Regions from separate parts of the Arthrobacter pasteuri genome, predicted to be linked through region 2. Evidence: riboswitches for the same ligand, from Rfam matches in the RefSeq annotation. Region 2 holds a riboswitch; the other holds the start of a gene.
The links. A riboswitch is a leader RNA that binds a small molecule or an ion and turns the genes downstream of it on or off. The one in region 2 is predicted to bind cyclic di-GMP.
Positions count from the first base shown of each region.

Region 1: another riboswitch for cyclic di-GMP. It lies ahead of ACX80H_RS07395 (response regulator transcription factor); the one in region 2 lies ahead of ACX80H_RS08035 (glycoside hydrolase family 26 protein).

Region 1 is NZ_JBTNDO010000001.1:1,569,214-1,584,483, reverse strand. It holds gene ACX80H_RS07420 (HAMP domain-containing sensor histidine kinase) at 1-315, shown strand, start outside; gene ACX80H_RS07415 (nucleoside/nucleotide kinase family protein) at 338-1,054, shown strand; gene ACX80H_RS07410 (hypothetical protein) at 1,075-1,245, shown strand; gene ACX80H_RS07405 (DUF6221 family protein) at 1,238-1,498, shown strand; gene ACX80H_RS07400 (hypothetical protein) at 1,618-2,073, shown strand; gene ACX80H_RS07395 (response regulator transcription factor) at 2,113-2,925, opposite strand; cyclic di-GMP riboswitch class I at 3,078-3,152, opposite strand; gene ACX80H_RS07390 (phosphodiester glycosidase family protein) at 3,325-4,308, shown strand; gene ACX80H_RS07385 (GtrA family protein) at 4,318-5,550, shown strand; gene ACX80H_RS07380 (DUF4956 domain-containing protein) at 5,661-6,398, shown strand; gene ACX80H_RS07375 (polyphosphate polymerase domain-containing protein) at 6,395-7,171, shown strand; gene ACX80H_RS07370 (carbohydrate-binding domain-containing protein) at 7,237-8,868, shown strand; gene ACX80H_RS07365 (DMT family transporter) at 9,085-10,038, shown strand; gene ACX80H_RS07360 (hypothetical protein) at 10,041-10,265, opposite strand; gene ACX80H_RS07355 (DUF2252 domain-containing protein) at 10,390-11,703, shown strand; gene dnaK (molecular chaperone DnaK) at 11,843-13,714, shown strand; gene ACX80H_RS07345 (nucleotide exchange factor GrpE) at 13,717-14,379, shown strand; gene ACX80H_RS07340 (DnaJ C-terminal domain-containing protein) at 14,539-15,270, shown strand, end outside.
Region 2 is NZ_JBTNDO010000001.1:1,694,745-1,710,014, forward strand. It holds gene ACX80H_RS07985 (spore photoproduct lyase family protein) at 1-755, opposite strand, end outside; gene ACX80H_RS07990 (MarR family winged helix-turn-helix transcriptional regulator) at 975-1,442, shown strand; gene ACX80H_RS07995 (hypothetical protein) at 1,484-1,693, shown strand; gene ACX80H_RS08000 (hypothetical protein) at 1,850-2,212, shown strand; gene ACX80H_RS08005 (uracil-DNA glycosylase family protein) at 2,292-2,924, opposite strand; gene ACX80H_RS08010 (Gfo/Idh/MocA family protein) at 3,146-4,276, opposite strand; gene ACX80H_RS08015 (sugar phosphate isomerase/epimerase family protein) at 4,273-5,007, opposite strand; gene ACX80H_RS08020 (LacI family DNA-binding transcriptional regulator) at 5,119-6,138, shown strand; gene ACX80H_RS08025 (aminoacyl-tRNA deacylase) at 6,145-6,705, shown strand; gene ACX80H_RS08030 (peroxiredoxin-like family protein) at 6,680-7,351, opposite strand; cyclic di-GMP riboswitch class I at 7,641-7,715, shown strand; gene ACX80H_RS08035 (glycoside hydrolase family 26 protein) at 7,732-8,970, shown strand; gene ACX80H_RS08040 (DNA-formamidopyrimidine glycosylase family protein) at 8,989-9,795, opposite strand; gene ACX80H_RS08045 (hypothetical protein) at 9,961-10,350, shown strand; gene ACX80H_RS08050 (hypothetical protein) at 10,442-10,687, shown strand; gene ACX80H_RS08055 (hypothetical protein) at 10,845-11,270, shown strand; gene ACX80H_RS08060 (NAD(P)/FAD-dependent oxidoreductase) at 11,407-12,375, opposite strand; gene malQ (4-alpha-glucanotransferase) at 12,431-14,599, opposite strand; gene ACX80H_RS08070 (hypothetical protein) at 14,771-15,085, shown strand; gene ACX80H_RS08075 (MarR family winged helix-turn-helix transcriptional regulator) at 15,119-15,270, opposite strand, start outside.

The DNA of each region.
Region 1 (15,270 bases), 130 kb from region 2:
AAGCACACGCCGCCGGGCACGGTGATCTCCACGGCCCTCGCAGTGCGGGAGGGAAGCGCGAGGATCATCGTCACGGACTCGGGTCCGGGCATCGACCCGGCCTTCCTCGACACGATCTTCACCCGGTTCAGCCGGGGGGACGCCGCGCGGTCCGCGGGCGCGGGCAGCACGGGCCTCGGACTCGCGATCGTCCAGGCGCTCGTCGAGGCGAACGGTGGGAGCATCAGCGTGACCAGCGAGCCGGGCCGCACGCAGTTCCGCGTGGATCTCCCGATGTCACAGCCCGCTCACAGGCCGGTTCAAGAGCAGGTCTAGGCTCTTGCCGTAGAACTGGAGCATGACTCCAGCAGCACCACGCAGATCCTCCCGCTTCGTCGTCGTCCTCGTGGGGATCGACGGCGCCGGCAAGACGACGGCGGCGCACGCACTCGCCCGGCTCTTCGAGCCGTCCACGCCGACGCTCGTCCTTGCCAACTACTCGGGCCGGCGCACTATGGCGGCCTGGACCGGGCGGTTCGGTGTCACCCTTCCGCCGTGGGTGCTGGACCTTGCAGAGTCCGTCATCCGGTCAGTGAACGTCATTTCGAACCACCTCCGGTCACGGACCTTCGAGGGCGTCGTCATCATGGACCGGCATCTGCACTGCCAGCAGGCCCTGCGCGCCGCGCGCGGGCTCCGACGAGGCCGATTCGTCGCGACCATGACGCGACTGCTCCCGACCGCGGACGCCGTGGTGTTCCTCGACGTCAGTCCCGAGGAGGCATACCGTCGCATCACGGCACGCGGCACTGATGCTGAGACCCTCGAGGACCTGCGTGCCTACCGGAACGGCTACCTCGGGCTACCCGAGCGCGCTTCCTTCCACCGGATCGCAGCGGACGCACCGCTCCTCGCCGTGCTCGACGACCTTGGAGAGGTCGTCAGCCGACTCCGACGAGGCACGGTGCCGGCTTACGGCCCGGCTGCCGCGACCGGATGCCCATCTCCGGCTGTGGCAGGGCGCAGCGGCGGCACAGCGATGCCGGCGAGGGCTGAACTGAAGCACCAGCCGTAGACCGGAGGGCACCAGGCCTGGTGTGGCTCGAGGACACCGCGGCGACCGTCTCCACGTCCGACGCCCTGATACAGGAGGAGATCGACCAGCAGGTGCAGGCCTTGGCTTCGTTCGTGGCGGAGCGGACGGAGGCCCGGGCCGACGACGTCGGCCGAATGGGCGGACGCTCGCTAGGCTCGGAGTGTGAATGATCTCGCCGCCTTCGTCGATGCCCGCCTCACCGAGGACGAGAAAGCCGCCCGCGTGGGCACCCTCCCCGAAGAAGTCTGGGGAGCGCGGGGCTGGTACGACCCCGAGCGTGTCCTCGCGGAGTGCCGGGCCAAGCGCGGGTTGGTCCGGTACGCGGCGGCCTCCCTGGACGAGTCGCAGGGTACCGACGTCCTCCGGCTGCTGGCCCTTCCCTGGGCCGGACACAGCGATTACCGGGCGGACTGGACGGCGTAGCAGCAATCGGGTCGGCTGCGGCAGGCGCGGCCCCGCACCTGCGCCGTCCTTCCGCAAGCTTTGCGCAAGAACCCGGGGATGCGGCACCACGGGTACGGACCGTCGCTACCCTTGGGAGTGTGCCTACCCATCCGACTCCGCCACGTCCTGGCCACCGCCAGGACGGCGGGACGGTACCCCCGCGCGACGACGCCGTCCCGGCTCCGAACGCGCCCGGCAGGGCTGCACCACTCCTCGATCCTGCCGTCCTCCGGGACATGGAACGGGACTTCCCGGGCACATCCGTCGTCGAGCGGTTCGCCCGGGACTTCGCGGAGACCCTGGTGGGAAAGCTCGATCGGCTGGACCTCCGGGTCGGCGAAGGCGACGCGCCCCGTGCCGACGATGCCGTCCTGAGCGTCACGACGTCGGCGGCCATGGTGGGCGCTACCCGCCTCAGCCAGGCCGCGATCGCAACGCAGCGGCTCATCGCAGCCGAGGATCTCGAGGCCGCGCAGCGGTCGGTCGGCCTCCTCCGGGCGTGCGCCGCTGACACCATCCGCGAACTGCAGGAGACCTACCCGGGGCATCCCTGACCCGACGCCTGACCCGACACCTCGCCCGACGGCGGGGCGCTAGCGTGACCGGGCCTGCCCGGGCAGGATCCGGAACCCCACCCCGCGGACGGTGATGATGAGCTCCGGATTCCCGTCGGCGCGGGCCAGCTTCTGGCGGAGGTTGGCGATGTGCACCTCGATGGCCCGTTCGTCGGTCCGGCTCACGAAGTTGTACCCGCGGTAGTCCCGGCCGCGGGAGACGCGCACCAGGTCCTCCTTGGTCCGCACGGCGCCATTGCTGCGCATCAGTTCGTGCAGCAGGTTGAACTCCGTCTTGGTGAGCGGCAGCTCTATGCCCGAACATGTCGCGGTGCGGGCCTCGCCGTCCACCACGAGGCTGCCGTTCCGCAGGAGATGGTCCGACGGCTTCCCGGCTCCGCCCTCGGCGGCGGGGATGCTTGGGGCGACGACGGGAGCCGGCGGCGCAGGCGTGGAGTGTGCGTGCTGGCCGATGCGGGGCCTGCGGAGCATCGCGTCGATGCGCGCCCTCAGTTCGCGGGGCCGGAACGGCTTCAAGATGTAGTCGTCGGCACCCGCCTGGAGGGCCGTGAGGATGTCCGTCTCATCCGTTCGTCCGCTCAGGACGACCACGTAGCAGTCACTGGTGGAGCGGATGCGCCGCAGGACCTCGTACCCGTCGATGTCCGGCAGCCCGATGTCCAGTGTCACCACCACGGGGTGTTCCTGGCGGACCACGTCCACGCCCTCGCGCCCGGTGGTCGCACCGCTGACCTGGAAGCCGCCCTGTTCGAGGACGGCGGAGACGAGGTTGCGGATGTCGAGATCGTCCTCGATGACGACGGCGGCACGGCGATCGCCCGAGCTATTCATGGCCTGACGCTCCCCGATGGTGCCGAAGCGCCGCGCTCCGTGGATCGACCGGCGATGCCGGTGCGAGGGCAGGGAAGTCGGCTGCTGAGGCCATGGTGGAGGCGACGCTGGTGAATTCGCGTGTCCGAGGCATATTCTCTGGACCTGTTCTCTTCGGCGGCCCGGCTGACCTCGTGGGTCCCGTGGCTTTGCGTCCCCGGCTCGCACCGGGTTTGCCTTTATCGACGAGCGGCTGCCCGCCCGATGATTTTAGCAACCTCCGGGAGCACGTCTACCCCTTGCTCGTAGTGCAACGGCCCCGGCGCTGATGCTCGTCCTCCAGGACCCCCGCCGCAGGCTCACAGCCCCGGCACACGAATGGCACACAGCAGCCATAGGGCCGCTTCATAGAACTGGGGTATGCCAACATCTCCGAAGCCCCGCAAGCCGGCCCGACTCCGTAAGACCATCCTCGCCTCGTCCCTCGCCGTGACCCTCGCCGCGGGCGGGACCACGGCCTGGGCGCTCGACCGTTTCGTCATCGAGAAGGTCGAGATCTCCAACGTGTCCGAGTACGAGGCGGAGCAGACAGCATCCACTACCACGACCGATACAGCTTCCACCACCGACGCCGCTTCGGAAGTGGCTACCACCCTAACGGATACGTCCTATACCTCGGCGGACAGCAGCATTGAGATTTCGACCGTCGTCACGGGATCCGGCGACGAGACCGTCACCTACTACGTCGCCGACGTCGAACTCACCGACGCGACGACCCTCCGCTCGGCGTTCGCGGAGGACAGCTTCGGCGCGAACATCACCGAGCCCACCTCGGCGATCGCTGAGGCCAACGATGCCATCTTCGCCATCAACGGTGATTACTACGGCTTCCGCGACACCGGGATCGTCATCCGCAACGGCGTGGTCTACCGGGACGAGGGGGCGCGGCAGGGCCTCGCCTTCTACACGGACGGCACCGTCCAGGTCTACGACGAGACCACCACGACCGCTGAGCAGCTCCTCGCGGACGGCGTCTGGAACACGCTCTCCTTCGGCCCGTCCCTTCTGGAGGACGGGGAGATCGCGGCCGGCATCGAGGACATCGAGGTGGACACCAATGTCGGCAACCACTCCATCCAGGGTGAGCAGCCCCGCACCGCCGTCGGCGTGATCGACGAGAACCACCTGGTCTTCGTCGTCGTCGACGGCCGCTCCGACGGCTACAGCGACGGCGTCACGATGACCGAACTCGCTTCGATCATGCAGGGCCTCGGTGCCACGACCGCGTACAACATCGACGGCGGCGGGTCCTCGACCATGTACTTCGACGGCCAACTGGTGAACAACCCGCTCGGCAAAGGCGAGGAACGTGGCACCTCCGACATCCTGTACATCGGGCAGTAGGCGACGACGGTGATCATCCTCATCCCCGCGTACGAGCCCGACGCCAAGCTCCCGGCACTGGTCGGCGACCTGCTTTCCGCGGATCCCCGCCTCCTGGTCCTCGTGGTCGACGACGGCAGCGGTCCCCGCTTCACCGCGATGTTCGACGACGCCCGCCGCGCCGGTGCCACCGTGATCGGCTACCCGTCCAACCGCGGCAAGGGCCAAGCACTGAAGACCGGCTTCGGCTATGCGGAACGCCACCACCCGGGGGAGGGCGTGGTCTGCGCCGACAGCGACGGCCAACACGCCGTGCCCGACATTCTGCAGGTCGCCGCCCGCGTCCGTGGGACCACCCCGGGGACTGCTCACGGGACCGTCCCCGGAACGGCCCGTGGGACACGCGGGTCCGTGCGCCGGGCCGGCTCCACGATGATCCTGGGGGAGCGCGCGTTCGACGGCGACGTGCCGGTCCGGAGCCGACTCGGCAACGCCCTCACGCGCACCCTGTTCCGGCTTGCGGCGGGCGCCCGGCTGCACGACACACAGACGGGGCTCCGGGGCTATCCGGCGGAAATGCTTCCGTGGCTGCAGTCGGTGCGCGGTAACCGGTACGAGTACGAACTGAACCTGCTGCTGCAGGCCGGGCGAGCGGGCCACCGGATCGACAGCATCACGATCTCGACCATCTACCTCGCCGGGAACAGCTCGTCCCACTTCCGGCCGCTGGTGGACTCGGCCCGCATCTATGCCCCGTTGCTCGCGTTCTCGCTGTCCTCGCTGGCCGCCTTCGGGATCGACTTGGCAGCCTTCGTGGTTCTCGGTCTGCTGACGGACTTCCTTCTCCTGGCCGTCGTGGGAGCGAGGGTCCTCAGCTCATCCGTCAACTTCCTCGCGAACCGGCGCCTCGTCTTCACGGAGGGCCGGCACCGGCCCCTGTCCGCCGCTGCGCTGCGGTACTTCACCCTCGTCGTCGCCCTGTTCGCAGCGAACTACGCCGGAATCTTCCTGCTCACCGACGCAGGGGTACCGGAGGTCGCGGCGAAGGTCTTCACCGAAGCCGCTCTCTTCATCACCAGCTTCACCGTGCAGAAACGCTTCCTCCCGGGCAGGGGCGCGGCCCCTACGCCCCCCGTCCCCAGACCCGTGCTCCCTCCGGCCGGCGGCACGGAGCCGGTTCCGACCCCGGAAGCCCAACCCGCTGGCGCGGAGCCGACCACAGTGCCGACGTCGGAAGCGCCACGGGGCCGCCGCGTCGCCTGACCCTCGTCCCCACGTGCTCATATGCGGTGCTGTGCCCCGGCACAGCCTCGGCACAGCATGCGCTCGCATCGTAGAAGAAGAACATTCATCCACATCCTGGAGAGCATCCAATGAACATCCTGATCCTCATCGCCGCCGACCTGCTGGCGATCACCCTCCTCACCTTCGGCCTGTACCTGCGCCGCCACCGGCGCCGGGACCTGGTGATCTCCTACCTCGGCATGAACGTCGGGGTCCTCGCGGTGGCCACTGCACTCTCGGGCTCGGCGGCGGGCGTCGGACTCGGCCTCGGGCTGTTCGGCGTGCTCTCGATCATCCGCCTCCGTTCCACCGAGCTAGCCCAGCACGAGGTGGCCTACTACTTCTCCGCCCTGGCCCTCGGCCTCATCGCCGGTCTCGGCGCAGAACCGCTGGGGCTCCCGCTGGCACTCATGGGCCTGATCCTCGCAGTCATGTTCATCGGCGACTCCTCCCGGGTGCTGCCCGGGTACCGGCACCAGACCGTGGTGCTGGACCAGGCCATTGGAGACGAGGCGGTGCTCCAGTCACGCCTGGCGGAGGTCCTCAGCGCCCGGATCCATTCCGCCACAGTGTCCGAACTGGACCTCGTCAACGACAAGACCATCGTCGATGTCCGGTACGAGGTGGTGTCCGCCCCGGTAGGGCGCCAAAAGCCGGTGGCGCCCATGACGCCGTCGATCGCCGCGCTTCCGGGGAGCGGTTCGGCGGGCACTACCTACTACACTGACCTGCCCGACCCCACGCCCGCCGCGGATCCGGCCCACGTTCCCGCGCCACGGCAGGACCAGGACAGCCTGGCGGGCAGCGCACAGGCGAGGGTGTCGTGACCGGCGACTTCGCGGGCCTTGATGTCCGGCCTTCCGTCAGCCTCGACGAGCTCAACGGCGCAGCCGCCCTGCAGACCAGGGTGGACCGGAAGTACGTCGTCGGGACCCGGCTGGCGGGCAGCATTCTCGATGCCTTCGCTGCCGAGATCCGCGTCCTCGAAATGCTCGGGCGCCGTTCCTTCACCTATGACTCCGTCTACTTCGACACCCTCACCCTGGACAGTTACCTGCTCGCCGCCCACGGCAGACGCCGCCGGTACAAGATCCGCACCCGCACCTACGTGGACAGTGGCACCAGCTTCCTCGAGGTGAAGACCGAGGGCGCCCGTGCCGCCACCGTCAAGGAACGCATCCCCTACGCGCTCTCCGACAGCCACCGCCTCACCCCCGAGGGCCTCGCCTACGTCAACGAGACACTGAGCAGCTCCATCGGTTCTTTGCCTTCCGGGGTCCTCGAGCCCGTGATCGAGACCCGGTACCGCCGCATCACGCTGTATCTGCCGGAGTCGGAGAGCCGGGCGACGATCGACCTCGGCGTGACCTGGCGCAGGCCCGGAGGACGTCCCCACGAACTCGATGGCGCGGTCATCCTCGAGACGAAATCGGGCAGCGCAGCAAGTGCCCTCGATCGCCACCTCTGGGCCTCGGGCATCCGACCGAGCCGGATCTCCAAGTTCGCCACCGGCATGGCCGCCCTCGACCCGACGCTTCCCGCCAACCGCTGGCACCGCACCATCTCCACCTCCCTCCCGCTCCGCACCCTTTCCCGCTGACCTCCGGCCCTGATCCCTCACCCGACCTTCCGCTCCGACCTCCCACCCTGATCAAAGGACTCCCCATGCTCACCGTCTCCCGCCCCGCCTCCCCCCGCAGCACCGCCCTCAAGACCTCCGTCGCCGCCCTCGCACTCGTCCTCTCCCTCGCCGGCTGCGGCACGGGCACCACGAACGCCGGCTCGACGACCACCACGCAGGACCCCGTGACGGCAGAGGCGACAGCCGAAGCAACTGCAGCGGATGACGCGGCAGTCGAGACGGCAAGCGATACGGCGGACGCGACCGCCGCCGTCGTCGCCCCCGATGCCGTCAGCGAGGACACCCACTACGACGCCGACGACCTGACGTGGGATGCGGCGGAGGAAGTCCCGGTCACCCTCGCTGACGGCGCCAGCAGCGCGACGGGCGACGGCGTCACCGTCGACGGCGACACCGTCACCATCACGGCCGCCGGCACCTATCGGTTGGCCGGGAGCCTCACCGACGGTCAGGTCGTCGTCGCAGCGGGGGAGGAGGACGTGGTTCGCATCATCCTCGACGGCGTCGACCTCACCAGCAGCACCGGATCGCCTTTTGTCGTCACGAGCGCGAACGAGGCGGTGGTGTACCTCGAGGACGGGAGCACCAACACCCTGAACGACGCCGAGAGCTACGTGGACACCGGCACGGACGCACCGAACGCGCCCCTGTACTCGATGGCCGACCTCACCATCGCCGGCAGCGGAGCCCTCACGGTCACCGGTAACGCCAACAACGGCATCGTCTCCAAGGACGGCCTGGTCCTGGCGGCCGGAGAGGTCACCGTGGGGGCGTTGGACGACGGTATCGAGGGCAAGGACTACGTGGCCCTGCTCGGCGGCACCTACGACGTCACGGCCGGCGGCGACGGCGTGAAAGCGACCAACGAGGACGAGGAAGGCCGCGGCTGGTTCACCGTGTACAGCGGGCAGCTCGTGGTGTCCTCCGGCGATGACGGCGTCAAGGCCGCCACCATCCTCACCGTCGACGCTGGAACGGTGAATGTCACCGAATCCGTCGAAGGCATGGAAGCGCAGTACATCGTGGTCGCCGGCGGCACCATCGAGGTGACCTCCAGCGACGACGGCGTCAACGCGGCGGGCGGATCGTCCGGCACCACCGGTGGCGGGGGCGAAATGGGCGGCGGCATGGAGGTGGGTGACTACACCGTCAGCGTGACCGGTGGAACCCTGACCATCAACTCCGAGGGCGACGGCCTCGACTCCAATGGCGATGCCAGCATCACGGGAGGCACCGTCGTCGTGAACGGGCCGACGAACGACGGCAACGGCGCACTCGACGTGAACGGCGAACTGACCGTCGACGGCGGAACCGTCGCCGCGGCAGGCAGCGCCGGCATGGTCGTGACGCCGGGTTCGTCGTCGACGCAGTCGGGGGTGCAGCTCACCTTCGCCTCGACGGTCCCCGCGGGTACGGCCGTCCAGATCGCCTCGGCGGACGGCACCGTCATAAGCTCCTTCGTCGCCACCAAGGACATGGCATCGCTGATCTTCTCCTCGGCGTCGATCACCGACGGGGAGACCTACACCGTCTACACCGGTGGCACCACCACCGCGACGGAAGGCATCACGGAGGGCACCCTGGACGGAGCCGACGAACTCGGAACCGTCACCGCGGGCGAGTACACCCGGTCACAGGGACCCGGAGGCCGCTGACGCCGCCTCGTGGACCCCACACCTCACGCTGCCGGTGATCAAGCTCGCCTGCGCCGTACTTCCGGTCTAGGTAGATTGGTCTACCTAGACCGGAAGGGATGGAATGCAGGGGAACACGGGATCGGCGTGGGGGTGGTTGCTGGGTACAGGCCTCGAAGGCCGGCCGGACCGCCTTGAGTGCGCCAGGACCATCGCCCGAGGACTGGTTGGTTCCCTGTGAACCGCAACCGCCTCGTCGGCCTCGGTGCGGTCAGTGCCACGTCCCTGCTCTGGGGGACGACGGGAACTGCCGCGACCTTCGCCCCCGGCGCCGGCCCCCTGGCAATCGGGGCGGCCGCCCTGGGTATCGGCGGCCTGCTGCAGGCATTCATCGCCCTCTCGGCGCTGAAGGCTGCCCTCCCGGCGCTGCGCGCGAACCTGCCGACAGTCCTCCTCGGTGCGGTGGCGGTCGGGATCTATCCCCTCGCGTTCTACAGCTCCATGCACTACGCCGGCGTCGCCGTCGGCTCGGTGGTGTCCCTGGCCTCCGCGCCGCTGGCCTCCGGAGTCCTCGAGCGGCTCGTCGACCGACACCCGCTCAGCCGGTGGTGGATGCTGGCCGCGGGACTCGGCGTCCTGGGTAGCGCGCTGCTGTGCCTGTCGGAGATGCAGGGCCCGGCCGGGGACGCCGCCGGAACCGTCATCGGCACAGGACTGGGCCTGGTCGCAGGCGGCACATACGCCACCTACTCGTGGGCGGTCCATCGCCTCATGACCCGCCGGATCAGCCGGGCCGCCTCGATGGGTGCCGTCTTCGGCGGGGGAGGGCTCCTGCTGATGCCGGTCCTCCTCATCACCGGCGCCCCGCTCATCGCCACCACGGAGGCGTTCCTGGTAGCCGCCTACATGGCGCTGGTGCCGATGTTCCTCGGCTACCTGCTGTTCGGGTTCGGCCTCGCCCGCATCTCCGCGAGTACCGCCACCACCGTGACCCTCACAGAACCGGCGATCGCGGCGACCCTTGCCGTCGTCATCGTCGGGGAACGGCTCGCCGCCGCAGGGTGGATCGGCCTGGGCATCATCGGCGGAGCGCTGCTGATCCTCGCCTTCGCCCCGGCCAATGCCGTGGCCCGGCAGGCGGATCAGCAGCGGGAGGACGACCGGCGGGCGTCCCTCGGTGCGTCCGCCTAGGACTACTGCTCGCCGTTCGCCCGTTGCTCGATCCAGTTGGTCGCCGCGTCGGAGAGGAAGATGCCGTCGGGCCCGCGCTCGCCCATCCACCACGAGTCCGACGCGATCAGGCCGCCGGCGCGGCTGATGTCGGCGGCCACCTCCGGCGTCAAGGCGCTCCCGTTGTTCTCGATGAGCCAGTCCCGCGTCCGGGGCATCACGGCCGTCCACCACTGTTCAAGGTCCATGCCCGAAGTATGCCACCGGTCCGCTGCCGCAGGCAGGGGGCGACGGACGGACTCCTGCCCGCGGAGGGCAGTCCGCGACGGCGTGGGGGTGCTGCTATTCTGCGGCTGCGCGTACCGTGGGCGAATGACCGCCACCGACCCGCGTCAGCAGCACATCGTCAGCACCCTCGTCGAGGCCCACCAGGACCTGATGGCCGCAGATCCGCTCGCCTTCCGTGCCCGCTTCCGGAAGATGGCGGCGGACCCCTACGCCTTCTACCGCGGCAGTGCGTCGCTGTTCTACACCGACATGGGGGAACTCGACGATCGGTGGGCGGACGAGCGCACGGGGCGGGTCTGGATCCACGGCGACCTGCACGCCGAGAACTTCGGCACCTACATGAGCAACGAGGGGCGGCTGACGTTCGATGTCAACGACTTCGATGAGGCCTACGTGGGCCACTTCTCCTGGGACCTGCGCCGTTTCGTCGCCTCGCTGACCCTGCTCTGCTGGCAGAAGGCCCTGCCGACCCGGACGGTGCGCGATCTGGCGCACACCTACCTCGCTGCATATCTCGGTGCCGTCGAGGACTACGTGGAGGACGAGCAGTCGGCCTTCGCCTTCCGGCTGGACAACACCGAGGGCACCGTCCACACGGTGCTGCAGGAGGCTCGTGCGGCGCGTCGGACGGGCCTACTCGACGCGTTGACCACGATCGAGGGCTACGAGCGCCAGTTCCGCGACGACGGCTCCATCCGGATCCTCGACGATGAGGAGCGCACGGAGGTCGCGGACGCGTTCGAGCGCTACCTCGAGACCATCCCCGACAGCGGGCGCTCGCGCCGTCGCGTGTTCTACCGGGTCAAGGGCATCGTCGGCAAGAAGGGCTTCGGGATCGGCAGCGCGGGGCTGCCGACCTACAACGTGCTGATCGAGGGGTTCGACGAGGCGCAGGAGAACGACATCATCCTGACCATGAAGCAGTCGAACATCGCCGCGCCGAGCCGGATCGTCGACGACGAGCGGGTCCGCGGCTATTTCACGGATGACGGACACCGCGCCGTCATCAGTCAGCGGTCGCTGCAGCCGCACACCGATCCGTTCCTCGGCTACACGAGCATCGGGGGCGTCTCGTTCGTGGTCTCCGAGCTCTCGCCGTACAAGCGGGACCTGTCGTGGGACGACCTCATCGAGCCCGAGCAGATGAAGCCCGTGCTCGAAGCCCTCGGTAGGGCGACGGCGAAGATCCACTGCTCGACGGACGAGGACAGCGACCACGACCTGGTGCCGTTCCGCACGGAGACGGCGATCCTCGCCGCCGTCGACCTTGCGCGCGACGAGTTCATCGAGGACATCACCGACTTCGGTGAGACCTATGCCGACACCGTGCGGCAGGACCATGCCCTCTTCGTCGACGCCTTCCGGGAGGGGCTCATCACTGCGGTGCCGGCGGCCTGAGCAGAAGAAGTTGAGTCCGTCAGGCTCAACTTCATTTTGACCTGCGACGCCCCGCACCTATACTTGAGTGCAGAACGCTCAATCTACGCGCCCGGCGGATGAGCGCCTCGCAAATCCCGGGCAGTCGAAAGGAAATTGCATGTCACGTGCAGTAGGTATTGACCTCGGAACCACCAACTCGGTCGTCTCGGTTCTCGAAGGTGGCGAACCCACCGTCATCGCGAACGCCGAGGGCGCACGCACCACGCCGTCGATCGTCGCTTTCTCCAAGTCCGGCGAGGTCCTGGTCGGCGAGATCGCCAAGCGCCAGGCCGTCAACAACATCGACCGCACCATCTCGTCCGTCAAGCGCCACATGGGCACCGACTGGACCGTCGGCATCGACGACAAGAAGTACACGCCGCAGGAGATCTCCGCGCGTATCCTCCAGAAGCTCAAGACGGACGCCGAGAGCTACCTGGGCGAGAAGGTCACCGACGCCGTGATCACCGTCCCCGCGTACTTCAACGACGCCGAGCGCCAGGCCACCAAGGAGGCCGGTGAGGTCGCGGGCCTGAAGGTCCTGCGCATCGTCAACGAGCCGACCGCGGCAGCTCTCGCCTACGGCCTCGACAAGGGCAAGGAAGACGAGCTGATCCTCGTGTTCGACCTCGGCGGCGGAACGTTCGACGTCTCGCTCCTCGAAGTCGGCAAGGACGAGGACTCCTTCTCCACCATCCAGGTCCGCTCGACCGCCGGTGACAACCGCCTCGGAGGCGACGACTGGGACCAGCGCGTCGTCGACTACCTGCTCTCGCAGGCCAAGGCCAAGGGCGCCGACCTGTCCAAGGACAAGATCGCCCTCCAGCGCCTGAAGGAAGCCGCTGAGCAGGCGAAGAAGGAACTGTCCTCGGCGACGTCCACCAACATCTCGCTGCAGTACCTCTCCGTCACGGCGGACGGCCCCGTCCACCTCGACGAGCACCTGTCCCGCGCGAAGTTCCAGGACCTCACCAAGGACCTGCTGGACCGCACCAAGAAGCCGTTCCACGACGTCATCGCCGAAGCCGGCATCAAGGTGGCCGACATCGACCACATCGTCCTGGTCGGTGGCTCCACCCGCATGCCCGCTGTCGTCGAACTCGTGCGGGAGCTCGCAGGCGGCAAGGAGCCCAACAAGGGCGTCAACCCCGATGAGGTCGTCGCCGTCGGCGCCGCACTGCAGGCCGGTGTCCTGAAGGGCGAGCGCAAGGACGTCCTCCTGATCGACGTCACCCCGCTGTCCCTCGGCATCGAGACCAAGGGTGGAATGATGACCAAGCTCATCGAGCGCAACACGGCCATCCCCACCAAGCGCAGCGAGACCTTCACCACGGCCGACGACAACCAGCCGTCCGTGGCGATCCAGGTCTTCCAGGGTGAGCGCGAGTTCACCCGGGACAACAAGCCGCTGGGCACCTTCGAGCTGACCGGTATCGCACCGGCTCCCCGCGGCGTCCCGCAGGTCGAGGTCACCTTCGACATCGACGCCAACGGCATCGTCCACGTTTCCGCCAAGGACAAGGGCACGGGCACCGAGCAGTCGATGACCATCACCGGTGGTTCGTCCCTCTCCAAGGAGGACATCGACCGCATGGTGCGCGAGGCCGAGGAGCACGCAGCCGAGGACAAGAAGCGCCGCGAGGCCGCTGACATCCGCAACGGTGCCGAGCAGCTCGCCTACTCGGTGGACAAGCTGATCGCGGACAACTCGGACAAGCTGCCCGAGGACGTCCGGACCGACGTGCAGGCCGACGTCGATGCGCTGAAGAAGGCGCTCGAGTCGCAGGACAACGACGACGAGGTGAAGTCGGCGTTCGAGAAGCTGCAGGCTTCCCAGTCGAAGCTCGGCGAAGCGATCTACGCCTCGGCCCAGCAGGACGCCGGCCAGGCCGGCGGCGCCCCAGCCGATGACCAGTCGACCTCCGCAGGCAGCGACGAGGACATCGTCGACGCCGAGGTCGTTGACGAAGACGCCAGCGAGAAGAAGTAGCCATGCCGCACCACGGAAATGAAGAAGAGCACCAGTCGGAGCCGGTGAGCTCACCCGACAACCGGAAGATCGACCCCGAGACGGGCGAAGTCCGTGGGCAGCAGAACGACGCCGGTGCTCCGGCCGCGGAGGAATCCGCGGCCGGAGGGCAGGCCGGGCCCGCCGGTGATGCCTCCGAGGGCGATGCCCTGGCGCAGGCCGAGGCCATCCTGAACGAGGCCGGCGCCGACGGCGGGACGGACCCTACGGTGGACGTCGTCGCGGAACTCCGCAACGACCTGCTCCGCCTGCAGGCCGAGTACGTCAACTACCGGCGGCGCGTCGAGCGTGACCGCGATGTCGCACGGGACCAGGCCGTCATCGGCGTCATCAACTCGCTGATGCCTGTCCTCGACGACATCGACGCCGCACGCCAGCACGGCGACCTGGCTGAGGGCCCGTTCGCGGCGATCGCGGGCAAGCTCGAAAACGTCCTCAAGACGTATGAGCTCACCCGCATCGACGAGGTCGGTGTCGCGTTCGACCCGAACATCCACGAAGCGCTCATCCAGCAGCCGAGCGCGGACGTCCAGGCCGACAGCGTCAGCCAGATCCTCCGCGCCGGCTACCGCAAGGGCGAGCGCGTCCTCCGGGCCGCGCAAGTGATCGTGGCGGTTCCGGAGTAATCAGCGCCATGAGAGCCGGGGCAGCCCCCGAACGGCGGCAACCGAATTCCTGCGGGCCTGGTGGCCCTCGGAATATTGAAACCGCCTTCCTCGGGGACTGCCCCGGCTCCCGCCGATTACTCACCCCTTTATTCGAAGATCTACGAAAGGAGACGCCAATTGGCTAGTCAGGATTGGGTCGAGAAGGATTTCTACAAGATCCTGGGTGTCTCCAAAGATGCGTCCGACGCAGACATCAAGAAGTCGTACCGGAAGCTCGCACGCAAGTACCACCCTGACCAGAACCAGGGTGACGCGGCCTCCGAGAAGACGTTCAAGGACGTATCGGAGGCCTATTCCGTCCTGTCGGACGCCGAGCAGCGCCAGCAGTACGACGCCATCCGTGCGATGGGAGGCGGAGCACGGTTCTCCGCCGGCGGCGCAGGTGGCGGGGCCGGCGGCAGCGCCGGATTCGAGGACATCTTCGGGAACCTGTTCGGCCAGACCACGGGCACGCGCCAGCGCACCGGCTTCTCGAACGGCAACCTGCCTCCCGAATTCGCCGACCTGTTCGGCGGTGGGGGCATGGGTGGCAGCGGCTTCCCCGGCGGATTCCAGTCGACGCGTCCGCAGAAGGGCGCCGACCGCACCGCCAGCACGTCCATCTCGTTCGCCGGGTCCATCAACGGGACCACGATCGGTCTCCGCGAGCCCTCGGGCGAGCAGATCGACGTGCGCATCCCTGCCGGCATCCGGGATGGGCAGAAAGTGCGTGTCAAGGGCAAGGGACAACCCGGCCAGGCCGGACCGGGCGACCTCATGGTCACAGTCAACGTGAAGGACCACCCGCTCTTCACGCGCGACGGCGACAACGTCCGCGTGCACGTGCCCGTCAGCTTTCCCGAGGCGGCG
Region 2 (15,270 bases):
GTGATGATCACCGGCGAGAAGTTGACGTGCACCTCGTACCCCGCGTCCACGAAGTCGTTGATGACGGCGATCCGCTCCGCAACGGGTGTAGTGCGCACGTCCACCGTGCGCGCGAGCCTCTCGGGCATGAGCGAGAACCGGATGCGCGTGCGTTCCTGCGGGTCCCACGACAGCATGTCCTGGTTCACGTACTTGGTGGCGAAGGAGAGTTTCGCCGTGGGTAGCTCCCGATAGAGGTCGACGAGGTCCCGCACGTTGTCGCTGACCAGCGCGTCCACCGAGCAGTCGCTGTTCTCCCCGATGTCGTAGACCCACGCATGGTCGTCGCACTGGTTCGGCTCCAGCTTCATGCCCTGCCGGGCGACGTGCCGTTCGAGGTACCCGCTGATCTGGTCGATGTTCGCGAAGACCGTGATGGGGTTGCTGTAGCCCTTGTGGCGCGGGACGTAGCAGTAGGCACAGGCCATCGCGCAGCCATTGGCCGTCGAAGGTGCGATGAAGTCCGCCGACCTGCCGTTGGGCTTGGCTGTCAGGGACTTCTTGATGCCGACGACGAGGGCTTCGGTCTTGATCCGCGCCCACCGGCGGACGTTGGCCTCATCACCGCTGAGTTCGGGGATCCGCCAGTGGCTCGCCACCTCCACGACCTCGGCCTCCGGCCAGCGCGCAAGGATCTCCTTGCCCCTGGGCAGCTCGGCCGCGGCCGGCTCGACGTAGATACGGCTGATCTGGAGCAGCTTGCTGGGCTGGAGCATGCGACCTTTCGAGTGGCGGCTTTGCCCCCAACATATCGGCCCCCACCGACATTTCCGGACCCCCTGACAGCCCCCGTCCGCGGCTCAGCTCTCCGCGGGAGACCCCGCTGCTCGTCCGTGCTGCGACCGGCCGCCGACGGAAGAATGTGCAGGCCGGCGCGATTGGCAGTACACTAATTATTAGCCCACTAACCTTCCGCCGCAGAGCAGGCCCTCCTCATGGACACCAGAACGGACGACGACCTCCTGCTCGAGCGCCAGCTATGCTTCGCGCTGTCCGTGGCATCCCGCAGCGTGGTCGGCGCCTACCGGCCAGTCCTCGAGAAACTCAACCTGACCCATCCGCAGTACCTCGTGATGCTCGCCCTATGGGAGGAGAGTCCGCGCACGGTGCGGAACATCAGCAAGGCGCTCGCCATGGAGTCCGCGACCCTCTCGCCGATGCTCAAGCGACTGGAAGCGCTGGGGCTGGTGACCCGTACCCGTGCTGCGGGGAACGAGCGCGCCCTTGCCGTCGAACTCACCGCAGCGGGCCGGAAGCTCCGCGCCGATGCGCTCCAGGTTCCGGTGACCATGATGGAACGGCTTGGACTGACCCGCGAGCAGGTCGGGACCCTCAACGACGCCATGCACGCCATCATCCGGGCGACGGGAACCGACCTGCCGCCCTCGAGGCGCGAAGCATGACTCCCCCGACCGTACGAACGACACCAGGATAAGGATTACCCATGAGCAAGAAGGATCCGCTGTCCGTGCGTTTCATGACGGCCACCGGAAAGCTGCGCATGTTCTTCGGCCCCGCCCAGCGGGGCACGACGTCGGGGCCGATCGTCTACCGCGACGACGAGGCCCAGCGCCTCCGGCAGGAGGAACTGCAGCAGTGGACGGTGGTGCGCAACCCCGACGGCTCGACCTACCTCAGGCAGAACGGGGAGTAGCGGCCGCCGGATCGGTCTACTGATTGGTAACTTGCGGAATTCTTGCGTCTGCAGCGCCGACAACAGGCCAAATCGGTGGCACACTATTGCAGTCAACGTTTTCTGCCCATGGGGACTTTCAGGGCGCCCTCTTGACTTAGTAAAGGTCTCACCTATATGAGCACGCAGCGCCCGTCCGTCAGCACGCCCTCCGCCGCCTCCCGGCTGCCGAGGACCACGCTCCTCGTCATGCCCGGCGGGCGGGATGCGCCGGGCGCCGGAGTACTCGCCGACCACCTGGCCGCCGAGACGGAGGGGTTGCTCGATTCACTCGAGGGAACCGTCGCCCGCCTCGCTCTGGCGCACCGCTCGTGCATCCCCGACCCCTGCGAGCGCGCGATGGACGACGAGGCTTTCGCATGGGTACAGCAGTCCCTCGAGGACATCTCGGCGACCCTGCGCGGCCTCACCCTCGGGCGCGCTGCTGATGATGCTGCCCCCGCCGGGGCCTCCTTGCACACGGTGAACGGCTCGGCCTGACGAACTACCGAGCCGTTCACGGAACGATGGGCTGACCTCCGCCAGGGCGGAGGTCAGCCCATCGCCGTCAGGGCCGGATCTAGATGGACTGCCGGACCCGGATCCCGGCCCTGCCCATGGCGTCGGTGTAGGCCGACTGGATCTCCTTGAGCCACAACTCCTGATTGGCGGGCGTACCCTTGAAGGCGCGCTCCCCCGGGGAACGGACCTCGTAGATCTTGAATCCGCGTTTGGCGATGGCACGGTTCTCGAGCTTCATGAGCCGGCGCGCAGCCTTGTGGGCATCGGCGCCGTGGGCCACGAGTGCCGATGCGCGGGGAACCTGCTGCAGGAAGGTCAGGAGGGGCTTCACCCCATCGGTGATCTGCTCCATCGTCAGCGCGCGTTCCTTGCCCTCGGGAAGGTACCAGGGGTGGGCATTCCATGGCATGAACGCGTCGGGGCGAAGGCCGATCGCCTCGTAGATTCCGGCCATGCGGATCGAGCTGGGGTCGTCGTTCTCGAACGAGACGAACCCCGACGGCAGCGATGCTCCCGGATTCGAGAAGAGGCTGACGATCTTGCAGCCGTCGACATCGTGGATGGGATCGATGTACGGCACACCCGACCCCGGCTTGGACTCGGCCAGCGCGTCGCAGAGCCGGTTCACGTCCTCGATCTGTGGATCGTACCGCTGTTCCCATTGCTGGGCCCGATACGTGGGGTCTGCCATGCGCTGTACCAATTCCGCCTCCTCGCGGACGGCGCCTGGGGTGGCGCGAACGTGTCCGCAGACTTCCAGCCTACGCCAGTCGTCCGCGGGCACCTCTGCAGCTGCATCAGCATCGATGAGTCCTCCACCCTGGAGGGGCAACGCCCGGGACAGTCCGGCTGCCGACCTCCGGGCAGGGCCGGTGCGGAGGCCGGCGGGTGCCGGTCTCCGCACCCGCAGCGTCAGGCGAGGGTCGACAGGTAGGGATCCCAGTCGTCGGGCAGCGGCTCGGCGGCGGCTGCCGTGCTCAGCAGCGGGACGAACTCGCCCGTCGCGATGCTCTCGGAGATCGACACCATGGCATCGAGCACGTGGTACGCCATCTCGCCCTGCGCACGGTGCGGACGTCCCTCACGGAGGGCACGTGCCATCTCGAGGACACCGCTGCCGCGCGTCGACGTCGCCCCGACCGCCGCGACGACCTCGGGTTCATCCGCCCCAGGGCGGGTGAGCAGCAGGTCGCCCGTGAAGTTGTTCGGGTCGGGGAAGGCGAGTGTCCCCTCGGTTCCGGTGACCTCGACGAAACCCGCGCGCTTGAGCGGCGAGTCGAAGCTGAAGATGCTCTGGGACGACCCGCCGCCGGCGAACTGGGCGATCGCGCTGACATGGGACGGGACCGTCACGTCGAAGACCTCGCCGGCCTTCGGGCCCGATCCGATGGTGCGCGTCTCCCTGGACTTCGAGCCGATGCCGGCTACCTTCGTGATGGCTCCGAAGGTCTGGACGAGGGCCGTCAGGTAGTAGGGGCCCATGTCGAACAGCGGCCCTGCGCCCTCCTGGAAGAGGAACGCGGGGTTCGGATGCCAGGACTCAGGTCCTGGCGACTGCATGAGTGTCAGCGCCGTGAGGGGGACACCGATGTCCCCCCGCGCCACCAGGCGCAGGGCGGTCTGCAGGCCCGCACCGAGGAAGGTGTCCGGAGCACACCCGAGCCGGACCCCTGCAGCGTCGGCGGTCTTCAGGAGGCCGATGCCGCTCTCCCGGTCCAGTGAGAAGGGCTTCTCGCTCCACACGTGCTTGCCGGCGCCCACGGCGGCGGTCGCGACCTCCACGTGCGCGGCGGGGATGGTCAGGTTCACCACGATTTCCACGTCGGGATGGTCCAGGGCATCCTGCACGCCCCCGGATGCCGGGACGCCGAACTCGGCGGCCCGCGCGGCAGCGACCTCCTCGAACATGTCGGCGACGATGTGCACCGTCACGTCGGGGAAGCTGGTGAGATTGGCCAGGTATTCCTTGCTGATAACTCCGGCACCGATGACGGCGACACCGACCGGGCCTGTGCGGCGGGTCCCCGCGGCCTCGATGCTCATTTCTTCCCCTCGGTCAGGTACGCCAGGCTGTCCGCGACGGCGGTGAAGATGTCGCCGTCGAAATCGTCGAGTTCCACGACGGCGGCTTCGAGGCCGGAAGCGGCGCCCAGCACGTCCCAGACACGCATCCGGCCGGAACCGACGGCCACCTGCTCCTTGTCGTTCTTCGTGAGCGGTCCGTCCTTAATATGGACGAAGCACACGCGTTCACCCAGTCGGCGGAGCAGTTCCACGGGGTCCTCGCCGCCCACGGCCGCCCAGTACGTGTCCACCTCGAGGACCACTTCGGGGTCGAGGTGACCGGCGAGGACCTCGAGTCCGGAGACCCCGTCGATGCGCTCCTCCAGTTCGAACGCGTGGTTGTGGTAGCCGACGGTGATGCCGTACCCGGCACCCTTCCTCGCCGCCGCATTGAGCGCCTCGGCCGTGTCCTTGATGTCGGCGTCCGACGTCCAGTGGGACCGCTCCACGTGGGGCTCGATCACGGTGCCGATGCCCAGCGTGCGTGCTGCCTCGAAGATCTCGTCCTGATCGGCACGAAGGAGCGGCGCGTGCCCGGACGGCGCGGTCAACCCGTTGGATGACAGTGCTTCGGCCAGCTCGTCCGCGGTGGCGACGAAGTTGTAGGGCTCGACGGCGGTGTAACCCAGCTCGGCGACGCGCTTGATGGTGCCGGGAAGATCTTCGCCTAGCGCCGTCCGCAGTGTGTAGAGCTGGAGTGAGTACGTCACGGGTTGTTCTCCTCGCTGAGAAATGGGATTACTGAACCGGTTCAGGTGATGGGTCGAACCTAGGCGATAGGCCCGGGCCGGTCAAGGAATCGCGGGGCTATTGTGTAAGCCATGGCCAAGGAAACCATCGCCGGTCTCGCGCAGCGCCTGGGCATCTCAAAGGCATCCGTCTCCTATGCGCTCAACGGCCAGCCGGGAGTGAGCGAGGTGACCCGGCGTCGCGTCCTGGACCTCGCCGACGAACTCGGGTGGTATCCCAGCTCCTCCGCCCGCGCCCTCTCCCGGTCCCGCGCAGGCGCCGTGGGGATAGTGCTGTCCGCGGACCCCCTCCTGATCGGCACGGAACCGTACTACATGGGCCTTCTCGCCGGCATCGAGACTGCGCTCGCCGAGGGCGACATGGCCCTGATGCTACGAATGGTGGGCAAGGACCCGGCGCAGGAGCGGGCTACCTACGAGCGCTGGGCCGGAGAGCGGAAGGTGGACGGCGTCATCCTGTTCGACCACCGCCATGCCGACCCCCGCCCCGCACTGCTCGAGCGGCTGAGGCTTCCCTTCGTGCTGCACGGAGCACCGGCCGAGGAAGGCGCCGCTCCGCGATCGGGGACCACGACCGACCACGCCCTGGACGCCGCCACCATCGTCGACCATCTCCACCAGGCCGGTCATCGGCGGATCGCCCACGTCTCCGGCCCCCGCAGCTTCCTGCACGAGGAAGCGCGCATCAGGGGCGTGCAGGACCGCGCCGACCGGCACGGCATCTCGGTCACCCGGTACGAGGCGGACTATTCGCTCGATTCCGGCCGCGCTGCAGCCCTGACGCTCCTCAGCGCGGAGGAGGGGATCAGCGCACTCGTCTTCGGGAACGACCTGATGGCCATGGGCGGCTTGCTGGCGATGCGCGCTGTCGGCCTGCGCTGCCCGGACGACGTCGCCCTGGTGAGTTGGGACGACTCCCTGCACTGCGAGCTGGCCTCGCCCTCCGTCACGGCGCTGGCCCGCAATCCGGGCCTGCAGGGGCGGGTGGCCGCGGAACTGTTACTGGGACTGCTGGACACGGGCGATGTCCAGACGGGCCGCATGCCTGCCGGTGACCTCGTCGCCCGATCGAGCACCGGCGCCCTACGATAGGGCACCATGGACTCTCCCGACGCCCGCCCCCTGCCTGCAGAACGCGATGCCTCGGCCCGCGGACTCGACGTCGTCCTGGTTCCCAGGACGGACGACGGCACCTTCGACGACGCGGCGGCTGCCCAGGGCCTCTCCGGTGCCGATGGCGTCAAGACGATGGTGGCCAAGGTCAGCGGCGGGACCACGGTCTTCGTGCTCATCCCGGGGACGCGGCGACTGGACTGGGCCAAGCTGAGGTCGCTGCTGGCGGTGAACAAGGCGTCCCTCGTGAAACCGGAGGCGGCACTCGACATCACGGGATACGAGTCCGGGACCATCACACCACTGGGCAGCAGCAGTGTCCTTCCGGTCTACGCCGACGAGCGGATCCCGGGACGGCGTATCGGCATGGGCTCGGGCTCCCGGGACTATCTGCTGTTCACGGATGCCGATCCGCTGCTGGCGTCGCTCGGTGCGACCGTCGGTGACATCACGTCGGAGCTTCCCACGGAGGAAACCACGGAGGAACCCGCTCCCGCGGCAGCCACCCCCGAAGGTTTGGCTACAGGGCCACGAGGGCGTCGATGATGTCGCAGGTCTCCGTGCGCGTCGTGTAGTCCACCCGTGGGTCGATGAGGCGGATGGTGCCCGTGGCGTCGGCCACGACCACCGTGGGGAACGGGATGGCACCGGTCCCGTCCATGTTGAGGCCTGCCACGTCGATGCCCAGGGCTGCCTGCGCCTGCACCACATCGGAACCCGGCACCGTCACGATCCCGAGGCGCGCGGCCAGGGCATTGCCCCTGTCCGCGTAGAGGGCGAAGCGAAGTCCATCGTCCCGGGCGGCCCGGACCGCCGAATCCGGCTCCTGCGGACTGATCGCGATGAGCCGCGTCCCGAAACCCTCGACGACGGGACGGAGCTCGCGCTGGTACGTCTTCAGTGCGATGCTGCAGTAGGGACACCAGGAACCGCGGTAGAACACGATGATGGCGGACGCGGCGCCGAGCACCTCGCTCAGCCGCATCCGCTGTCCTCCCGCTTCGTACAAAAAGGAGTCGGGAAGCGTGTCGCCCACTCGCGCGATCCCCTGCGGGAGACCGGCGCGGCGGAGGTCCTGCTGTTCGCGGGCGAAGACCTCGGCGAGAGCAGGGCCGATCTGCGCCTCGAAGGACGGGGTGAACTCGTCCACCTGCGAGGCGATCGTGTTCGTGAATGCCGGTCCTTGATTCATCTGTTCCCCTCGCCAGACGCGCCACGGGAGCCTCGATACCGTGGCAGGACCCATTGTGGTGCACGACACACGAAATTCCCAGCAAGGCACCCCTTCCTGTCCTGCCGCCCGGCACGGATCCGAGAGGCCCTGCGTGCCGTCGGTCTCCGCGGTGCCGGGACAGCCTGCGGAAGACCTGCACGAATCCTTCGGCATACCTCGGGCGCAGAAGCCCCTCGCGGGGCAGCCCGCTCGGGACAATGGAGGAGGTTCCCGCCGCGGCGGGAGACGCACCGCTCGGGCAGCCGCCCGGCGACAAGGGCAAACCCGGCGCGAGCCGGAGACGCAAAGCCACGGGACCCCTGCGGTCAGCCGGGCTACCGAACACCTAGGTACCGATCATGCTTCCAGCTTCCCGCGTATCCGCCGGCTCCGCCCGCGGAACCGCCCACCGCCTCATCCTCCTCGCAGCAGCCATGGCGGTCCTCACGTTCGGACTGACACCTCCACCCGCGCAGGCCGCAGCGACGATCAGCCTGAGCAGCACGTCCGGGGAAGCCGGCTCCCCTGTCACCGTGACGGGCGCCGGGTTCCCGAAGCGCACCAAGGGCACCGTCACCGCGGGCACCGCGAAGGTGGCCGTGACGACGACCTCCACGGGCACGTTCCAGGCGTCGATCGGAATGCCCGCCGCGCCGGGCACCGTGACCGTCACGGCCACGGCCGGCAGCGCTGTCGCAAGTGCCCCGTTCACCGTCGTCGACCCTGTTCCCGTGCCCTCCGGCACCAGGACCATCCGGTTCGGGGTGGGCACGAACGGCGGGGCCGCCGCCGGCGGTGAGCTGGACGAGGTCGCTGCCCTCGCCGGTGAGGCTCCCTCGATCGTGCTGTCCTACAAGGACTTCAACCAGGCGGCACCCCTCGCCGAGCTCGACGCTGTGCGGGCCCGGGGCGCCGAGACGCTCCTGACCTGGGAACCCTGGACGTGGGGCGGCGGCACGGAGCAGCCGGCCTACTCACTCGACCGCATCGCGGCGGGAGACTTCGACGCCTACCTCCGTGAGTGGGGCACGGCGCTCGGCCAGTGGGGCCAACCCGTCCACCTCCGGTTCGCGCACGAGATGAACGGGAACTGGTATCCGTGGGCCGAGGGTGTCAACGGCAATGGCGCGGGTGACTACATCGCCGCCTACCGGCACGTGCACGACGTCGTCGCGTCGACGGGCGCGACCAACATCAGCTGGGTCTGGAACCCGAACGTGCCCTACTGGGGCTCGACGCCGGTGAATCAGCTCTACCCGGGCGCGGACTACGTCGACGTCGTGGCGCTGGACGGCTACAACTGGGGCACCTCGCAGCCGTGGAGCACGTGGCAGGAACCCGAGGTGCTGTTCGGGGAGGGCATCGCACAGCTGCGCCAGCTCGCCCCCGGCACCCCGATCATGATCGCGGAGACGGCTTCCTCCGAGATCGGCGGATCGAAGCCCCAGTGGATCACCGACCTGTTCCGCTACGTGTCCGCGCAGCAGGACGTCGTCGCCCTCGTCTGGTTCCACATCGACAAGGAAGCGGACTGGCGGATCAACAGCACCTACGCCTCGGCCGACGCGTTCACGGCGGGCCTCGCAGCACGCCGCTGACGGGGACGAAGCGCGGCGTCAGCCGGAGGAGCGCGAGGGCTGACAGCTCGGACACCACCAGGTACGACGGCGGCCCGGGTCGCCGGGCACCTCGGCCCGAACGAGCACGGCCGTCCCGCAGCGCAGGCACGGCCTGCCGGCCCGGCCCACGACCCAGTGCTGCTCACCCCTGCGGAGGGTGCCCGTGGTGACCTGGTGTGCTCCGGGCCGGGTGGCGGAGAAGCGCAGGCACCGTGCCCCGAGTGCCACCAGGGCAGGGATGTCGACGTCGGCCATCACTGTGTCCGGGTGGAGGCCCCTGAGGAAACAGAGCTCATTGGCCCAGAGGTTGCCGAAACCGGCGACGTTGCGCTGGTCGAGGAGGGCAGCGGCGACGCGCACGGCGGGCTCACGGCCGAGCCTGCGGACCGCTTCATCCGCGGACCAGTCAGGGCGCAGCGGGTCCGGCCCGAGGTACCCCACGACGTCCCCCTCCGCGCGGGTGGGCAGCAGATCGACGACGGGCAGGTCCAGGCCGTACGCCGTCGGCCCGTCCTCCACCTCGAGGATCACGCGGGCGTCGGGCAGGAGCCTGCGGGGCAGCGTCCTGCCTGCAGCGGTGACCGTCCACGATCCCTGCATCAGCAGGTGCGTGTGGAGGGTGAGGCCACCGTCGAACCGCGTCAGCAGGTGCTTGCCGTGGGTCACATGCTCCGTCACGCGCATGCCGTCCAGCGCGGTGGTGGCATGCGCGGGAACGCGGAGGTCCCCGCGCTTCAGGGTGCGGCCGTCGAGGGACTTCCTCAGCCTCGCCGCGAGCCGGAAGACGCTGTCCCCCTCGGGCATGATCCCTCCCCTGCTCCGTCCGTGATCCCGGGAGAAGGGTAGCCTCCGCCACCGACACGAACCGCGACACGAGTTGCCGCCACGGGCTGCCGCCGGGCTTGTCAACCGCTGCGTCGGGCCGGTTACCCGTTGTGGCAGGGTTCCGGTGTTCCTAGCGTTGGCAGCATGACGAAGCCCATCACTCCCCGGCAGCACGGAATCATCGACTACGGTTTCTCCGCGTCGATGCTCACCCTTCCGTCCCTCTTCGGCATGAGCCGAAAGGCACGGCTGTTCTTCGCGACGTTCGGTGCCACCCAGGGCGCCGTCAACGCGTTCACCGACCAGCCCTTCGCCGTCGCGCCGCTGATCAGTTTTCGCACCCACCGCACGGTGGACCTGGGCAGCACGCCCCTCTACGCCCTGGCCCCGCTGCTCACCGGCGTGGCCCGGGAGGGCAAGGCACGTGCGTTCTGGCTGCTCATGGGCGGCGTCCTGGTGGCGGTGTACAACCTCACGGACTGGCAGTCGACCGACACCTCGAAGAAGAGCGGCGGCCGCTTCCGTTTTCGCTAGGCGACCGATACTATTTCCCCTTGCCGGGCCCCGCCCGACAAGGGGGTCTAGAAGCGGGCCCGATCCCCGTCGCACCTCCGAACAGGCCCCCATGAGCACCAGACTGACGCCGTCCGAAGATTTCCCGCAGGACCTCACCGCACTCGGAATGTCCGAGGTCGAGGTCCTCAACAGCAAGATCCATCGTGAACTGGATTACGAGTACGCGCACGACGGCGAGCTGTCCATGGAGACCGAGGTCCGGCACGAGGAACTGACCGAGGAACTCGATCGCCGCGACCAGCAGCCCGAATCAGCGCCGGTCCGGCCCGACGTCGCGGCGCGCCGCTCCTCCTGATCTCCCGCCCTCCTCGGCGGTCTGCGCTTCGAGCAGCAGCGGCCCGGTCGGCTCTCCTGCGGCGAGCCCGGGCACCACGCACCGAAAATGCCCCTCGCCCCCCTTGGTGCAGTGGTCTAGATTCGGAAGCACGGCAATCCACCGAAGGGAGAACAGCATGAAGAACAAACTGGTTTTCGGGGCGGGCATGGGTGTTGGCTATGTCCTCGGCACACGGGCGGGCCGGGGCGCCTACGAGCAGCTGCGGACGAGGGCCCAGAAGGTGTGGAACAGCCCCACGGTGCAGGAACGGGTCAGCTCCACCACCGACACGATCAAGAGCAAGGCGCCGGCGCTGCAGGACTCCCTGAAGGGCAAGCTGAAGAAGGGCGGTTCGCCGTCGGACGACGGCGCCAAAGCACCCCAGAATCCGGGCAAGGACGTGGGCGCGAGCGGTGACCTCCCCCTGGACGTGCCGCCGGTCGTCACCGCCATGGACACGGGAAGTGCCGGCCTCGGCCCGAGCGGCGGGGATCCCCTCCTCACCGAGGACACCCCCTTCCATGGACAGGACGGGCAGACGCGCCCCGACCTCGACCGGTAGTCGACCCCGACATGTAGTCGACTCGACAGATAGTCGATTCGACAGATGGTCGCCGTCGCGAGGTAGTCGCAGCGCGAAGGCCCCGGTCCAGCCGGGGCCTTCGTCGTGTCCGCATCCCTGTCCGGCCGGCAGGATCTCAGACGCCCTCGCTGACCGCTTCCCCGGCCTCCAGGCAGGTCGCGCAGTCCTCCTCGACCAGCATGGCGTTGATCGCTACCGCCATCCGGTATGCATCCCCCGCGGCCGGCACCAGCTGGGCGGCAGGATCCGCGGCGTTGCCCACGGCCCAGACCCGGTCGATGGAGGTACGCCCGATACCGTCGGTGGACACGCAGCCGTCGTCGCGCATCTCGCAGCCGAGGTCGGCCAGCAGGGGCAGGCCGGCGTCGGCACCGGGCTCGCAGAAGATCGCGGAACACGGGACCAGCGAACCGTCCTCGAGACGGACGCCCTGCAGCGAACGCGGCCCGCCGTCATCCGACCCCAGGGCCAGGTGCCGGACCCGCCCCTCCGCGATCCGGACACCTCGAGTGCGCAGGCGTCGCTCGTCGTCCTCCGACAGCGCGCCGAGGAGGTGGGGGAAGAAGGTCACGTCCTCGGACCACTGGCGGACCAGCAGCGCCTGATGGATGGAGGTCGGGGCCGAACCCAGGACGCCCAGAGCCTGGTCGCGGACCTCCCAGCCGTGGCAGTAGGGGCATTGCAGGAGGCCGCGACCCCACGCTTCCCGGGCACCCGGGAGGTCGGGGAGGACATCGCGGAGGCCCGTCGCGAGCAGCAGCTGGCGTCCCTGCACGGTCGCACCCTCGGCCGTGCTGACGGCCCAGCCGCCCGGCACCTGCCCGGCACGCTCCGCGGAGCCGTCGAGGAACTGCACCCCGTACGGCTCCAGGTCCTGCCGCGCGAGCGAGACGAGGCCCCCGGGCGGAGTCCCGTCCCTGGTGATGAATCCGTAGGCCGCCTCGGCCGGAGCATTCCGGGGCGTTCCCGCGTCGATCACGACCACGCGGCGCCTGGCCCGCCCGAGGACGAGCGCAGCGCTCAGCCCCGACAGCCCGCCACCAATGATGACGACGTCGTACGTCCGGTCTTCTGAGCTTTCCATTCCTCCATCCGACCATGGCGGGACGATGCGGTGCGGCCCCAAATTCTTGTTGCGGTCAGGCGATGGGCCCGGTGGCCCCCTCCGTGGCGGGAACTCCCAGGGCTGCGATGAGCGATGCGAAGCGCGGGTTCCCGGCGAGATCCTCGACGAGGACGGCCTTCCCCTCGGCGTCGGCGAGGGGGATCCGCCAGTTCGGGTACTCGTCGTTGGTGCCTGGCTGGTTCTGCGTGCGGCGTTCCCCGACGGCGTCGGCGAGCGCGACGCCCAACAGCACCGATGGAGTCTGCGCGATGAGGGCGTGCAGCGCCTCGACGGTCTCCTGGACCTCCGGGGCCTCGCCCTCGAGCAGGCCGCGCTTCCGCAGGAGCGCGAGGAACTTCTCCTGGGTGGCGCGGTCCTCGGCCTGCTCCTCCTCGACGGGGCGGCTGAGCAGGCCGAGCTTCTCGCGCAGCAGTACGTGCTCGCCCGCCAGGTAGCCCGCGCTCGGCGGGAGGTCGTGCACCGTGACTGTGGTCAGGCAGCCCTTGCGGTAGGCCTCGGGAGGCAGGGGCCCGTCCTCGTCCTGCTCGAACCAAAGGATCGAGGTGCCGAAGATGCCACGCTCCGCCAGGTACTCCTGCACCCCCGGTTCGAACACGCCGAGGTCCTCACCGACGACGATCGCCCCGGCGCGCTCCGCCTCGAGGGCGAGGATGCCGATCAGCGCCCTGTGGTCGTAGTAGACGTAGGCCCCTCCCCCGGGCTGGGCACCCTGGGGGATCCACCACAGCCGGAACAGGCCGAGGATGTGGTCCACGCGGATGCCGCCCGCATGGCGGAGGATGTTCCGGAGCATGTCGCGGAAGGCCGCGTACCCGGACTCGGCAAGCCGCTCCGGGTGCCACGGCGGCTGGCTCCAGTCCTGGCCGTGCTGGTTGAACATGTCCGGCGGAGCGCCGACGCTGATGCCGGCGGCGAGCACGTCCTGCAGCGCCCACGCATCCGCCCCGCTGGGATGCACTCCGACCGCGAGGTCGTGCACCACGCCGATGGACATGCCGGCACCGGTGGCTTCGAGCTGTGCCTCCTGCAGCTGCTCGTCGACGAGCCACTGCAGCCACTCGTGGAACTCGATCCGCGCAGCGTGGCGATCCGCGAACGCGCGGGCGCCCGGCGAACCGGGGCGTCCGACGTCCTGCCATTCCGGCGCCCCGGGCGCGAGCGTCTCGGCGAGCGCCGACCACAGCGCGAAGTCCGCGAGCCCCTGGCCCTGGTGGGCGCGGTAGGCGTCGAAGTCGTGCTGGCGCTGCTCGGGGCGCTCGACGGCGAACACGAGCTCGAGGGCTTCGAGCTTTGCGGCGTAGGACGAGTCCCGGTCGAGGAGATCGGTGGCGGTGTTGGATCCGGCGAACCGGGCGGCGAGTTCACCGATCCTGGCGCGAGCGGCATCGTCGAGTCGTGCGTACTCCGGGATGTCCTCGATCCTCAGGTACAGGGGGTGGAAGTAGCGCCGGGTGGTCGGCAGGTACGGGGACGGCTCCACGGGCGGAACGGGCTCGGCGGCGTGCAGCGGATTCACCAGCACGAACCCGCCTCCCTGTGCCGCAGCGGCCTGCGCCAGCCCGCCCAGGTCGGCGAGGTCGCCGATGCCCCAGGACGCCGACGACCGGACCGAATAGAGCTGGGCCATGAGACCCCAGGTGCGGTGGTCCATCAGGGCCGCCGTCGTGCTCAGCCGGTCCGGCGTGACCACGAACGTGCACGACGACTGCTGCCCGTCGACGACCGCATGCAGGATGTGCCAGCCGAGGGGCAGTGCGTGGGGCAGCGTGCCGTTCCTCCGCTCGAGGTCCTGCCCGTCGACGGTACGCCTCTCCGTGGCCTCGGCGACCGTCCCGGTGTAGTGGACGCCGTCCTCGTCGACCGCCCAGAGCTCCACCTCCGCCCCGGCGGGCACGTGGAGCAGCACCGGGTCGACGTCGCGCTGGCGCACCACGACGACGGCAGGCAGGACCGAGCGCCACGGTCCCGCTTCCACGTCCTTTAGGGCCCGGGCGATGGCGGCGTCCGATCCGGCATCGACTCCGAGGGCCGCGAGGACCGTGACGAGGGTCTCCGGGGCGACCCGGGCCGGCTCGCCGTCCCACCCCTTGAAGGTGGTCCCTACCCGGTGCGCCTCAGCGAGCTGCTCGAGCGGCGAGGGGGTGGTCGGGGCTGCTTCGTCGTGCTGTTTCGTGTCGGCCATGCCTCCAATCTAGGGGTGGATCAGCAGGCTGCGCATCCGGACGGGCAGAGCTCCCGCAATGTGACGGGGCACTCCGGCCGCCCGCCATAGCAGCCCGCGAACGGACGGACAAGCTGCCGCGGAGCTCACCCCGAGCTGGCCGGAGCCTGTCCGGCGGTGACAGTGTGGAGCATGGCCTACTTCCTCGAGTACCTCGTCCCCGCGGAGAGCGGCGGGGCGGAACTGCCGGTCGACGACGCCAATGACGGCTTCACCGTCCCCGTCAGCGAGACCGCCGAGCGGGTGGTCCACGTCGACACGCTGCCTGCCCGCAGCCGCATCGTCGCCGACAGCCTGGAGGCTGCACGGGCCGAGGCAGAGCAGCTCCTCCAGCACAGCAAGGCCGACACCGGCGAGCTCTTCGAGGACTCCGGTGATTCCCTGGAGTCGGGGGCGGGTCGGAGGGTAGGACGGTTCCGCGAGGATTCCGGGTGGAGCGAGGACTGACCGGCTAGCTGGTGTTTTTTTACCAGGTGTCCTCTACCAGGTGTCCTTGGTGTAGGCGGTGTTGAGCCGGGCGATCAGCGCGCCGAGGTTCTCCACATCCTCGGGCTTCCAGGTGCGCATCAGCGCGGTGAAGGCGATGCGCCGCCCGCTCTGCGCGGCGGTGAGCTGCTGCTCGCCGAGCGCAG